Regions from separate parts of the Pseudoduganella albidiflava genome, predicted to be linked through region 1. Evidence: predicted binding sites of a transcription regulator. Region 1 holds the regulator's gene; each other region holds the start of a gene.
The links. The regulator sigma-54, encoded in region 1, starts transcription at its own class of promoters, with help from an activator protein. The targets are predictions, from matches to a motif close to TGGCANGNAANCTGCTTT.

Region 1 (4,378 bases):
GCAGCGAAGCAACGATGCCGGCCACCGAGCGGTGCGCGAAATGGTCGTCGATCAGCGCACGGTGCGCCTGCAGCTCCGACGGCCCCGCCTCGCCGCGCAGCGGCCGGGCGAACATGGCGACCGCTTCGCGCAGCCCGGCACCCGCCGTGGAGCCGACCAGGTCGGCCAGCAACGGCAGCTCGGCGGCGGGAACATAATGGTCGGCCAGCCCGCAGTACAGCGCATCGGCGGCGCCGATCGCCAGCGCCGTCAGCGCGAGATAAAGGCCCAGCTTGCCGGGCGCGCGCGACAGGAAATAACTGCCGCCCACGTCCGGGAACAGCCCGATGTTCACCTCGGGCATTGCCAGCCGTGTGCGGTCGGTTACCACGCGCACGCCGCATTGCGGGCCGCCCTGGGCGATGCCCATGCCGCCGCCCATCACCACGCCATCCATCATGGCCACGTACGGCTTCGGGAAGCAGTGCACCAGGTAGTTCAGCGCGTATTCCTCGGTGAAGAAATCCTCGACCTGGGCGCTGCCGCCCTGCGGAGTGGCACCGCCGGCGGCATGGAAGAAGCGGATGTCGCCGCCGGCGCACAGCGCCTTGTCGGTGCTGCTGCGGATGACTACGGCCGCGATGTCATCGTCGTCGCGCCAGGCCAGCAACGCGCCGGTGATCGCCCGGATCATGTCGAGTGACAGCGAGTTCAATGTCCTGGGCCGGTCGAGCGTGATGAAGCCGGTGCCGTTACGCACCTTGGTATGGACGTGGTCGGTCATGGTGTCTCGCATCGTTGTCGTTATTGGCCTCATTCTAGCCATGGATGCGGCGTGTGTGACGTAAACCTTGGACCCGGACGTAACAAAGGGCGCATCGCGCGCCCTTCTGTTGTAGCGGTTGCAGCGGTGGCAGAACCGGAGCAGTTCTGCCACCGCGACCTGCGCCCGTCGTTATGCGGGCGATGCGGGGATCTCGGCCTCGCTCAGGTGCTTGATGGTTTCGTGGTTGTGGTTCTGCACTTTATCCTTGTGCTTCATGACCTGGCGGTCCAGCTTGTCGATCAGAGTATCGATGGCCGCATACAGATCCTGGGCGACACTTTCAACGAATACGGTCTTGCCCGACATGCGCAGATTGATTTCGGCTTTCTGTCTTTTCTCTTTCTCGGTGAGATTATCTACACTCAGGATCACACTTACATCGATCAGCTGATCGAAATGGCGTCTAACGCGTTCCAGCTTGTTCTGCACATACTCGCGAATGGCAGGGGTAACGTCGATATGGTGTCCACTGATGGTCAGATTCATACACACACTCCTAAAGAAGATATAACAGGTTCGTGCGTTATCCGCCAAAACAGGCAAGGCGGCGCAGAGGAACCCAAGCACTACCAGGATTTGCCGCAAGGGCTTGCAAAGGGGTTTGCAAATGCGCTTGCAACGAGCTGCTATAGCGATTTGCGGAGGCTGACCGGGGGAATTTTCAATGCTTCGCGATATTTGGCAACAGTGCGTCGCGCAATCACCATGCCTTGTTCACCCAGCATGTCCGCAATCTTACTGTCGGATAAAGGGTTCTTCGGGTCTTCGGCTCCTGTGAATTGCACGATCAGCGCCCGTATCGCAGTCGAGGATGCTTCCCCGCCAGCTTCGGTTGCAACGTGGCTGCCAAAAAAGTACTTCAACTCAAACATGCCATGCGGCGTCAGCATATATTTTTGAGTTGTTACCCGAGAGATAGTACTCTCGTGTAGGCCCAGTGTATCAGCTATTTCACGCAACACAAGGGGCCTCATTGCCACCGCGCCATGCGAGAAAAAGTTCTTCTGCCGTTCGACGATGGCCTGCGCCACGCGGAGGATCGTGTCGAAGCGCTGGCGCATATTCTTGATCAGCCACTTTGCTTCTTGCAGCTGTGCATTCATCTGCGTTTCGCCCTTGCCCTGCTTGAGCAGGCTGGCGTACAGCGCATTGACACGCAGGCGGGGCATCACGTCGTTGTTCAACGTGACGATCCAGCCGTTGCGCCCCCGCTTTACCACCACATCCGGTACCACGTAGTCTGACACGTCGGCCGCGAAGGCGGCGCCCGGATGCGGATTGCATTGGCGGATCACGGCCTGTGCTTCGCGCAGGTCTTCGTCGTCGCAGTCGAGCGCCTTCTTGAGCTTGTTGAAGTCGCGCTGGGCAAACCACTGCAAGTGTTTTTCAACGATGCACAGCGCCATGCGCCGCGTGACCAGCGGCACGCCGGGCATGCGCCGGATCTGCAGCGCCAGGCACTCGGACGCGTTGCGCGCGCCGATGCCCGGCGGATCGAAGCTCTGCAGCAGGTTGAGCGCGGTGCGCAATTCGCCGATCTCGATTTCCAGCTCTTCCGGCATGCGCTCGTGGATCTCTTCCAGGCTTTCCTCGAGGTAGCCGTTATCGTCGAGCGCATCGATGATCAGTTCCACCAGGCCCCGGTCGCGCGCCTCCAGCACGGTCACGCGCATCTGCTCCATCAGGTGCTCGCGCAGGCTGCGGTGGCTGGCTTCCAGCTGGGGACGGGAATCGTCGTCGTCCGGGCCCTTGCTGCTGCCGGCACTGCTCCAGTCGGTATCGCCGGCGCCGGTATCGAGGCCTTCGCCTTCGCCGCCATCGAACGGCTCGGGTTCCGGCGCGGCGGGCGTATCCTGCGGCGGCCCGCCTTCCGGTGGCGCCTCGCCGGTCCCCTGCGTCGTGTTGATCGCGCCATCGGCCAGCAGGCGCACCGAGCGGTCGAGCGGATCGTCGAGCCGCTCCAGCAGCGGGTTATCGGTCAGCAGCTGTTCCAGTTCCTGGTGCAGCTCCAGCGTGGACAATTGCAGCAGCCGGATCGACTGCTGCAATTGCGGCGTCAGCGCGAGGTGCTGGGAAGTACGCAGTTGCAAAGACTGTTTCATGGCTGATTAGGAGCTGGTTGAGGTCTGGTCAAGGCCGCTCACATGCGGAAATGTTCACCCAGATAGACACGACGTACGGACTCGTCGGCGATGATGTCGTCGGGCCGGCCGGAAGCCAGCACACTGCCCTGGTTGATGATATACGCCCGGTCGCAGATGCCCAGCGTTTCCCGCACGTTATGATCCGTGATCAACACGCCGATGCTGCGCTCCTTCAGGAAGCGCACGATGCGCTGGATCTCGATGACGGCGATCGGGTCGACGCCGGCAAACGGCTCGTCCAGCAGCACGAAGCGGGGATTGGTCGCCAGCGCGCGGGCGATCTCCACCCGGCGCCGTTCACCGCCGGACAGCGACAGCGCCGTGTTCTCGCGCAGCTTCTCGATCTGCAGGTCGGCCAGCAGCGCGTTCAGCCGCTCGTCGATCTCCGCCCTGGTGAGCGCCTTGCCGTTTACCTTCTGGATCTCCAGCACGGCACGGATGTTTTCTTCCACGGTCAGCTTGCGGAACACCGACGCTTCCTGCGGCAGGTACGACAGGCCGAGGGTGGCACGCTTGTGGATCGGCAGGGTGGAAATGTCGGTGCCATCGAGGTCGATGGTGCCGGCATCGGACGCCACCAGGCCCACGATCATGTAGAACGACGTGGTCTTGCCGGCACCGTTCGGCCCCAGCAGGCCGACCACTTCGCCGCATGCCACCTGCAACGACACGTCATGCACCACCTGGCGCTTGCCATAGCTCTTTTGCAGGCCGCGCACGATCAGCGTGCTGCTGCAATTTTCCTGCGCCTGCGCCATTTAATTCCCCGCTGCCGGCGCGGCCGGCGATTGGGTGGCGGAAGGCGCCGGGCTTGGCGGCGCGGTACGCTTGGGCTGGATCACCATCGTGCCGCGGCCGGCACCCGGCTTGTCGGCCCCGGTGCTGGTATTGCGCACGCTGAAGAACTCGCGGCGGCTGTCGTACGAAATGAATTCGCCTTCCACCTCGTCGCTCGGCTTGTTGCCTTCCAGGCGGCGGATCTTGGCCTTCGAATACATCTTCACCAGCTCGGCCTTTTCATCGTATTCGATGCGGTCGGCCTCGCCTTCCATCCACTGGTCGCCCTCGCCGTCGCGCTTCTGGCGGAACGCGACCTTCTTGCCGCCGCCGGTCAGCGTGGCCAGCTGGTAGCCCTCCGGCGAATAGGTGACCACGGCCTTGTCGGCCTTCATCCGCAGCGTGCCGCGCGTCAGCGTCACGTCGCCGGTGAAGGTGTACACCTGCTTGACGTCGTCCGCGTCGAGGCGGCCGTAATTGATCTCGGTAGGCTTGTACGAATCGGCCTTCTCGGCGGCGGCATAGCCCGCCGCGCCCAGCAGCACGAGGGCCGCCATCATGAGTTTCTTCATCTTCGATTCCTGTACGCTGTTCGTCTCGATGTTCATCTCGATGTTCATTTCGATGTTCATCTGGTTATTGTCGCGCCCGC
Region 2 (4,378 bases), 440 kb from region 1:
TGTTTATCGAGGTCAATCCGCGCCACCATCGTTTCTACCAGAAGATGATGGGCTTCCAGTTGCTCAGCGAACCCCGCATGAATCCGCGCGTCAACGCTCCGGCCTACCTGCTGTGCCTCGACCTCGACTACATGAAGTCGGAAGTCGAACGGGTCGGCGGCGGCCGCGCCGCGCCGGGCGACCGTTCTTTTTATACGCATTTTTACTCCCCACGCGAACAGGCTGGCATCATCGGCCGTCTGAAAGGCATGAGCTGAGCGATGGAAAACCAGTTCGACTACACTCGCGCCTTTTCCCGCAATATCGGTTGGGTCACGCCGGACGAGCAGCAGGCACTGCGCGGCAAGCGTGTCGCCATCGCTGGTGTGGGCGGCGTCGGTGGCGGTGAATTGCTCACACTTGTGCGCCTGGGCATCACCCGCTTTCACATTGCCGACTTCGACACGTTCGATGTCCCCAATTTCAATCGCCAGGCCGGCGCGATGGTATCCACGCTGAACCAGCCGAAGGCCGAGGTCATGGCACGCATGGCCCGTGATATCAACCCGGAAGTGGATATCCGCATCTTTCCAAAGGGTGTCCATGCCACCAATGCCGACGAATTCCTCGATGGCGTCGACCTGTATGTCGATGGGCTTGATTTCTTCGCCTTCGACGCCCGCGAAGCGGTATTCGATGCCTGCACGCGGCTGCGGATTCCGGCCACTACCGCCGCGCCGCTGGGCATGGGCGTGGCGAACCTGAATTTCCTGCCGGGCCGGATGTCGTTCGAGGAATACTTCGGCTGGAAGGGGCAGGATGAACTGGGCAAGGCGGTCCGTTTCCTGGTCGGCCTGGCACCGGCCGCACTGCACCGGCCATACCTGGTCATGCCCGAGGCACTCAACCTGGCCGAGCGCCGAGGCCCCTCGACCATCATGGCATGCCAGCTCTGCGCGGCCATCGTGGGTGTGCAAGCCATCAAGATCCTGCTCAAGCGGGGTGATGTGATCGCCGCGCCGCGGGGCATGCATTACGACGGTTTCCGGGACAAGCTGGTCAAGACATGGCGCCCCGGCGGCAACCGTCATCCATGGCAGCGCTTCGTCATCGCCAAGGCACGCCGCCGCATCGAACAAACCCTGGAGCAGTCATGAGCCGTGACACCGTACTCGCCATTCTCGACAAGGCGCGCTGGGCGCCCAGCGGCGACAACACCCAGGACTGGCGCTTCGAACTTGTCGGCGACGCGGCCGTGCGGGTCCATTGCACCGATACGCGCGACCATTGCGTATATGACCTGGACGGGCACCCCAGCCAGATTTCGTTCGGCGCCCTGCTGGAGACCATCGCCATCGCGGCCAGCGGCCACGGATTGCGGGCCGATGCGCAACGCGATCCGGCGTCGCCGCTCGAAGCGCCCGTCTTCGACGTGAACTTCGTTGCCGACGCAACCGTCCAGCCATCGCCGCTGATCCCGGCCATCGAACAGCGGACCGTGCAGCGCCGCAGGATGAGTACCCGCCCCCTGTCCGATACCGAGAAGGCGGCAATGGCGGCCGCCGTCGGCCCCGGCTATCACATTCAATGGCTGGAATCGTTTACCGAGCGGTGGCGGGCGGCGCGGCTGATGTTTCGCAACGCCAAACTTCGACTGCTGATGCCGGAAGCCTACCAAACGCATCGCCGCATCATCGACTGGGGCCGGCGCCACAGCGAAGAAAAGGTGCCGGACCAGGCACTGGGTGTCGACCGGATGACGCTGAAGCTGATGCGCTGGGCAATGCACAGCTGGGAACGCAATGCACGCATGAATGCGCTGCTGGGTACTGCCCTGCCCCGCATGCAGATGGACCTGGCACCGGGCCTGGCATGCGCCGCCCACTACGTCATCCACGCCCACGTCCCGGCGCAAACGATCGACGATTACGTGGCAGCAGGGCGTGCCGTGCAGCGTTTCTGGCTGACCCTGACAAACCTTGGCCTGTTCATGCAGCCCGAGATGACACCACTGATCTTCGCCCGCTACGTGCAGCAGAAGCGCGGCTTTTCCAAGGTGCCCGAGCTGTTGGGCATGGCCGAGATCCTTGCGCGCGAAACCCGCGCATTGGTGGGCGAAGCATCCTCGCCCGTCTATATGGGGCGTATCGGCGCTGGTCCCGCCCCCGATGCGCGTTCGCATCGCCGTCCCCTGTCAACACTGATGCGTAACCGATAGTGTCGAAGGCTTTTACAAGTAGCTTTAGGAAAGTAACTAACGGTATAGGTTAAGTCTTAAGAATCAGTCAGATAAATCCTGTGGCATGGTTTCTGCATTGGTACGACCGGCAGTCGTTGCCCCGCAAAATTGTCCTCACAGGAGAAAAAAATGTTCCATACCCAGTATCTGAAAACAGCGTTCGCCGGCCTGGCAGTGGCCGCGACGCTGGTGGCATTGCCCGCCACGGCGGAAACGCAACTGCTGAACTGGCAGCTTGACTTGCCAGGAGCCCAACCCGTCATCAACGGCATCACCGACCTGTCGATCGACGGCCACAGCTACATCAATACCAACCTGGGCGGGGGAAATCCCGGCCCGAACTTCACGTTCACGGACACCGGCATCTTCAACTTCAGCGGCAGCCTGTTCGGTCCCGGCAACCCGCAACAGATCACCGCGCATTACTACAACGGCACCGGCAACGGCGACCTGGCGTCGGGCCAGCTGACATTCACCAACACCGGCCGCCTGGACATCTACTACTACGATGGGGTGGATGACAACAATGCCGGCGATTCGGCCGGTGTCGATTATGCCTGGGGCACTTCCACCGGCGCTGGTGCCCCGCTGCGCGGCGCCAACTCCGGCATCTTGATCGCCAGCTTTGCCCAGCTCGCCACGCCGTTCGGCGAAAGCGCCGGTTCGGTCAATCCGGATGCCACGCCATCCAGCAATGGCCCGCTGACACTGGAATTCGAAGCGACCTACCTGGCCACCGGCGTGTGGCTCGACTCGGCCGGCAATGCGCTGCCGCTCGGCACGACACTGGGCTTTGTCACCACCAACGCCAGCGTCAACAACGGCAACTGCGGCCCGGGAACGCCGCCGGGATGCGTGCCGAACGCGGATACCCAGGATATCGTCTCGGCATTGGGCGGCAACTCGCCCAATGCGCAGCCGGGCGAGTTCCTGGTGCGTAACGGCGGCCAGTTCAAGCTGGCTCAAGCCGACGTGCCGGAACCGGGCACGCTGGCCCTGCTGGGCCTGGGCCTGCTCGGCCTGACGTTCACGCGGCGCGCACGCTCCTGATCGCGCTGACATTGTAAAAAGGCCCGCCCGCGGTTCGCGCGGGCGGGCCTTTTTCACACAAGCACGCTTACCAGATGATCACGCGCTCCTTCGGCGCCAGGTACATCTTGTCGCCGGTCTTCACCTTGAAGGCTTCGTAGAAGCCCGGCTGGTTGCGCATCGTGCCGTTGGCGCGGAACTGGCCAGGAGCGTGCGGATCGGTCTTGATCTGCACGATCTGCGCCGGTTCACGCATCTTCATGCGCCATACCTGCGCCCACCCCATGTAGAAGCGCTGGTCGCCCGTCAGGCCATCGATCACCGGCGCCTTCTTGCCCTTCAGCGACAGCTTGTAGGCCTTGTACGCCACGGCCAGGCCGGAGTTGTCGCCGATGTTCTCGCCCAGCGTCAGCTCGCCGTTCACGCTATAGCCCGGCAGTGGGCTGTAGGCGCCGTATTGCGCCACCAGCTGGCTGGTCTTGGCCTTGAAGTTCTTGTGGTCGGCCGGGCTCCACCAGTCGCGCAGGTTGCCGTCGCCGTCGTACTGGGCGCCCTGGTCGTCGAAGCCGTGGCTGATCTCGTGGCCGATCACGCCGCCGATCGCGCCGTAGTTCACCGCGTCATCCGCCTTGGGATCGAAGAATGGCGGCTGCAGGATCGAGGCCGGGAACACGATCTCGTTCATTTCCGGGTTGTAGTAGGCGTTCACGGTTTGCGGCGTCATCAGCCACTCGTCGCGGTCGATCGGCTTGCCCAGCTTGTTCAATTCCTTGTTGTAGTTGAACTCGTTGGCGCGCTGCACATTACCCAGCAGGTCGTCGCGCTTGACCGTCAGCGCCGAGTAATCGCGCCACTTGTTCGGGTAGCCGATCTTGGTGGTGAACTTGGCCAGCTTGGTCTGCGCTTCCTTCTTCGTGGCCGGCGTCATCCAGTCCAGCGTATTGATGCTTTGCCGGAACGCGGTCAGCAGGTTTTTCACCAGCACTTCCATGCGCGCCTTGTATTCGGCCGGGAAGTGCTGCTGCACATAGACCTTGCCGATCGCTTCGCCCAGCGCCGCTTCCGTGGAGCTGACGGCGCGCTTCCAGCGCGGCCGGTTCTCGGTCGCACCCGACAGCGTGGTGCCGTAGA
Region 3 (4,378 bases), 1.9 Mb from region 1:
GCTATCCGCACGGGGCGCTGGCGGGACGGCCCACGGCCACGCTGGTGCAGCACGGGCACGCGGGGCCGGATCCCTTCGTGTGCGGTCCGGGCGGCCAGCGCATGCACCGCGAACTGGAGCTGGCGCGGCGCGATGGCGGCAGCATGTGGTGCATCGTCAACGGGCGGATGCTGGACCGGCAGGCCCCCGACAAGGGTTGCGTCTGGGTGCTGTGCGACATCAGCGACCGGCGCCGCACCGAGGCGGCGCTCGGCAACAGCCTGGCCGAGCTGGCGCGGCAGAAGGCGCAGGTGGACGCGGCGCACCGCGAACTGTCCGATGCGCTGGACCGCCTGCGGCAGGCCCAGGATACCCTGGTCACGTCCGAGAAGATGGCCTCGTTGGGGGCGCTGGTGGCTGGCATCGCGCATGAACTGAATACGCCGATCGGCAACAGCCTGCTGACGGCGACCGCGCTGGGCGACATGGTGACGGATTTCCGGCGCCAGCTGGACGGCCCGGGCGTGCGGCGCTCGGCGCTGGAGGCGCACCTCGACGATGCGAAGACCGCCTGCGGCATCATCGCCGGCTCGCTCGGCAAGGCGGCCGACCTGATCACCTCGTTCAAGCAGGTGGCGGTGGACCAGGCGTCCGACCAGCGCCGCCCGTTCGCCCTGGCCGACGTGGTGCGCGACACGCTGGCCACGTTCGCCGCGCAGCTGCGGCGCGCCGGCTGTGCCGCCCGGGTCGACGTGCCGGACAGCCTCGACTTCGATTCCTACCCGGGCAGCGTGAGCCAGGTGCTCAGCAACCTGATCAACAACGCGCTGCTGCACGCCTTCGAGGGCCGGCCGCATGGGCTGGTCACCATCGCCGCCCGCCCGCTGGGCGAGGACATGGCCGAACTGCGCTTCACCGACGATGGCGTGGGCATGAGCGACCGCACGCTGCACCAGATCTACGATCCCTTCTTCACCACCAGGATGGGGCAGGGCGGTTCAGGGCTGGGCATGAACATCGTCTACAACATCGTCACGGGCATCCTGAAGGGTACCATTCGCGTGGAATCCACCCCGGGCAGCGGTACCACCGTGGTGATCACGCTGCCCCGTTCGGTGACGCAGGCCCAGGCCGCCTAGGCCCCCGTAACGCACCACGGACAGGCGCACGCTCCCGGATGGGGGCCGATCATCGTGCAGGGCCGCGGAACGCACCGCCGTCGGGCAGCGGCCGAATGGACTTTGTTCGGCGCGATGCGCCGCCATCGCGCATCGCGGTCCCGGCTGGTGCAGCGCCGCACCAGTGCATGGCGTGGCGGCCCAACTTCGTGCGCTTTGCCCTATGCCGCCCAGGTGCCGGCCGGGCGTTCCTTCCCTGCCGGGCAAGCACCGCCTGCCCCTCCCATGGTTCTGGCCCGCTTCTTGCTCATCCTGAGGTATTCCACACATAAGAGCGCAAGCTCACCGACCGAACCTAAGGAGAAGCAAGCATGGCATACCTGGTCCCAACCGAATTCGTGACCAAGATGGTGGACGCGGGCGAATCGAAAATCTACATGGCCACCCGCGACGCGCTGATCCGTGCCTACATGGCCGGCGCCATCCTGGCGCTGGCGGCCGTGTTCGCCGTCAGCTGCACGGTGGCCACCGGCGTCCCGCTGATCGGCGCCATGCTGTTCCCGGTGGGCTTCTGCATGCTGTACCTGATGGGCTTCGACCTGCTCACCGGCGTGTTCGTGCTGACCCCGCTGGCCTGGATCGACCGCCGCCCGGGCGTGACGATTCCCCGCATCCTGAAACACTGGGGCATCGTCTTCCTCGGCAACTTCCTGGGCGCCTTCACGGTGGCCGTGCTGATGGCCTACATGTTCACCTTCGGCTTCAACACCGACGGCGGCAAGATCGCCCAGACCGTGGCCCACATCGGCGAAAACCGGACCACCGGCTATGCCGCCTACGGCGCGGCCGGCATGCTGACCCTGTTCATCCGCGGCATGCTGTGCAACTGGATGGTATCGATGGGCGTGGTCGGCGCGATGGTCTCGACCACCGTGGGCGGCAAGGTGCTGGCGATGTGGATGCCGATCATGCTGTTCTTCTTCATGGCTTTCGAGCACTCGGTGGTGAACATGTTCCTGTTCCCGTTCGGCATGATGATGGGCGGTAATTTCACGGTGATGGATTACCTGATCTGGAACGAGATCCCGACCGTGCTGGGCAACCTGGTGGGCGGCCTGGCCTTCACCGGCCTCACGCTGTACTCCACGCACGTGCGCACCGGCGCAAAACGGAAATTCAACTAAGGTAAGTTCAACTGAGGCAAAGCCAGCCGAGGTAAATTCAACCGAGGTAAATCCAACTGAATGCAAGCCAGCCGCCTGCATCGCCGACCCAGGATGCCGGCCGCCCGCGCGGCCGGCATCCTTCTCTTACCATGCCCACCCGACTGACGCTGTCCATCGGCCAGCACACGGATGCCGGCCGCAAGGCCGTCAACCAGGACTTCCACGGCAGCTATGTGCCGCACGAGCCGCAGCTGTCGGTCAAGGGCGCCGCGCTGGCGGTGGCCGACGGCATCGGCAGCAGCGATGTCAGCCACATCGCCAGCGAAACGGCGGTGGCCGCCTTCCTCGAGGATTACTATTGCACCTCCGATGCCTGGTCGGTGAAGACGTCCGTCGAGCGCGTGCTGGCGGCCACCAACTCCTGGCTGTATGCGCAGACCCAGCAGGGCCAGGGGCGCTACGACAAGGACCGCGGCTACGTGTGCACGCTGTCGGCGATGGTGATCAAGTCGAACACCGCGCACCTGTTCCACATCGGCGATACGCGCATCATCCGCGTGCATGCGGGGCCGCAAGGGTGCGCGCTGGAGCCGCTGACGACGGACCATCGCGTGTGGGTGTCGCCCGGGCAGAGCTACCTGGCGCGCGCGCTGGGCGTCGACGCGCACCTCGAGATCGATTACCGCGCGGTGGAAGTGCGGCCAGGCGACCTGTTCATGCTGGCCAGCGATGGCGTGCACGAATACGTGTCCGCGGCGGAAGTGAGCGAGGCACTGTCGTCCGGCCCCGACCTGAACGAAGCGGCAAGGCTGCTGGTGGCGCGCGCGCTGGCCAACGGCAGCGGCGACAACCTCACCGTGCAGCTGGTGCGCGTGGAAACGCTGCAGGCGCACGCGGCGGACGAACTGCTGCAGCGCATGGCCGAACTGCCATTCCCCCCGCTGTTCGAACCGCGCAGCGAATTCGACGGCTACCGCATCATGCGCACGCTGCACGGCAGCAGCCGCAGCCACATCTACCTGGCGCTCGACGTGGCCAGCGGCGAATCCGTGGCGATCAAGACGCCGTCCATCGACCTGCGCGACGACCCCGCCTACCTGGAACGCTTCCTGATGGAAGAATGGATCGCCCGGCGCATCGTCAGTCCGCACGTGAGCGAACCGGTGGTGCACGAGCGGCAGCGCAGCTATGTCTACCTGGTCACCGAATACATCGAAGGCGTGACGCTGGCGCAATGGCTGCGCGACCGGGGCAAGCCGGAACTGGACGCGGCGCGCGGCATCGTTGCCCAGGTGGCGAAGGGCTTGCGCGCCTTCCACCGGCTGGAAATGCTGCACCAGGATATCCGTCCCGAAAACGTGATGATCGACCGCAGCGGCACCGCCAAGATCATCGACTTCGGCTCGGCCAGCGTGGCCGGCGTGCTGGAGATGGCGCCCGAGGTGCCCGGCTTCACGCTGGCCGGCGCGGCGCTGTATGCCGCTCCGGAGTACTTCCTGGGCGAGCAGGGCACCGTGCGTTCCGACGTGTTTTCCCTGGGCGTGCTGGCCTACCACATGCTCACCGGGCACCTGCCGTACGGCGTGCAGATCCCGCAGGCCAAGACGCGCGCCTCGCAGCGCAAGCTGGTGTATGTACCGGCGCGCGAGCATGACCGGACCATTCCGGCCTGGGTCGATGCCGCCATCGAGAAGGCGGTGCAGGTCGACCCCGGCAAGCGCTACGCGGATGTCGACGAATTCGTCTACGACCTGCACCAGCCGAACCGCGCCTTCCTGGAACGCACGCGCCCGCCGCTGATCGAGCGCAGCCCGGTGGCCTTCTGGAAGGGCGTGTCGTTCCTGCTGCTGGCGGCCCTCGTGGTGGACCTGGCGCTGCGGCGCTGAGACGCCAGGGAAGCTAGTCCAGCCGCTCCACCGAGTCGTAGCGCGGCGTCGCATCCTCGTGGAACAGGTCGCCGAGGTATTCGGCCAGGTCGGCGTCGGCAATATCCTTCGGCACGATGAAATCGGCCGGCCTTCGCTTGCCCTCGGGCCCAAGGTAAAACGCCCGCCGTGCCCCCGGCCGGCCTGTCACGGCCACCAGCTTGCCGAACACCCTGAAGCGAAATTCATT

Region 2: EYF70_RS28045 (PEP-CTERM sorting domain-containing protein) is a predicted target of sigma-54. The motif match lies at 2,279-2,296, and genes of this name have one in related genera.
Region 3: EYF70_RS03455 (formate/nitrite transporter family protein) is a predicted target of sigma-54. The motif match lies at 1,390-1,407, and genes of this name have one in related genera.

What each region holds. Positions count from the first base shown of each region.
Region 1 is NZ_CP036401.1:6,321,366-6,325,743, forward strand. It holds gene EYF70_RS26295 (enoyl-CoA hydratase/isomerase family protein) at 1-763, opposite strand, end outside; gene hpf (ribosome hibernation-promoting factor, HPF/YfiA family) at 935-1,291, opposite strand; gene EYF70_RS26305 (RNA polymerase factor sigma-54) at 1,432-2,907, opposite strand; gene lptB (LPS export ABC transporter ATP-binding protein) at 2,946-3,707, opposite strand; gene lptA (lipopolysaccharide transport periplasmic protein LptA) at 3,708-4,358, opposite strand; gene lptC (LPS export ABC transporter periplasmic protein LptC) at 4,363-4,378, opposite strand, start outside.
Region 2 is NZ_CP036401.1:6,759,656-6,764,033, forward strand. It holds gene EYF70_RS28030 (N-acyl amino acid synthase FeeM domain-containing protein) at 1-257, shown strand, start outside; gene EYF70_RS28035 (ThiF family adenylyltransferase) at 261-1,136, shown strand; gene EYF70_RS28040 (nitroreductase family protein) at 1,133-2,197, shown strand; gene EYF70_RS28045 (PEP-CTERM sorting domain-containing protein) at 2,348-3,268, shown strand; gene EYF70_RS28050 (M13 family metallopeptidase) at 3,336-4,378, opposite strand, start outside.
Region 3 is NZ_CP036401.1:809,452-813,829, forward strand. It holds gene EYF70_RS03450 (CHASE domain-containing protein) at 1-1,118, shown strand, start outside; gene EYF70_RS03455 (formate/nitrite transporter family protein) at 1,469-2,281, shown strand; gene EYF70_RS03460 (bifunctional protein-serine/threonine kinase/phosphatase) at 2,413-4,149, shown strand; gene EYF70_RS03465 (DUF7661 family protein) at 4,163-4,378, opposite strand, start outside.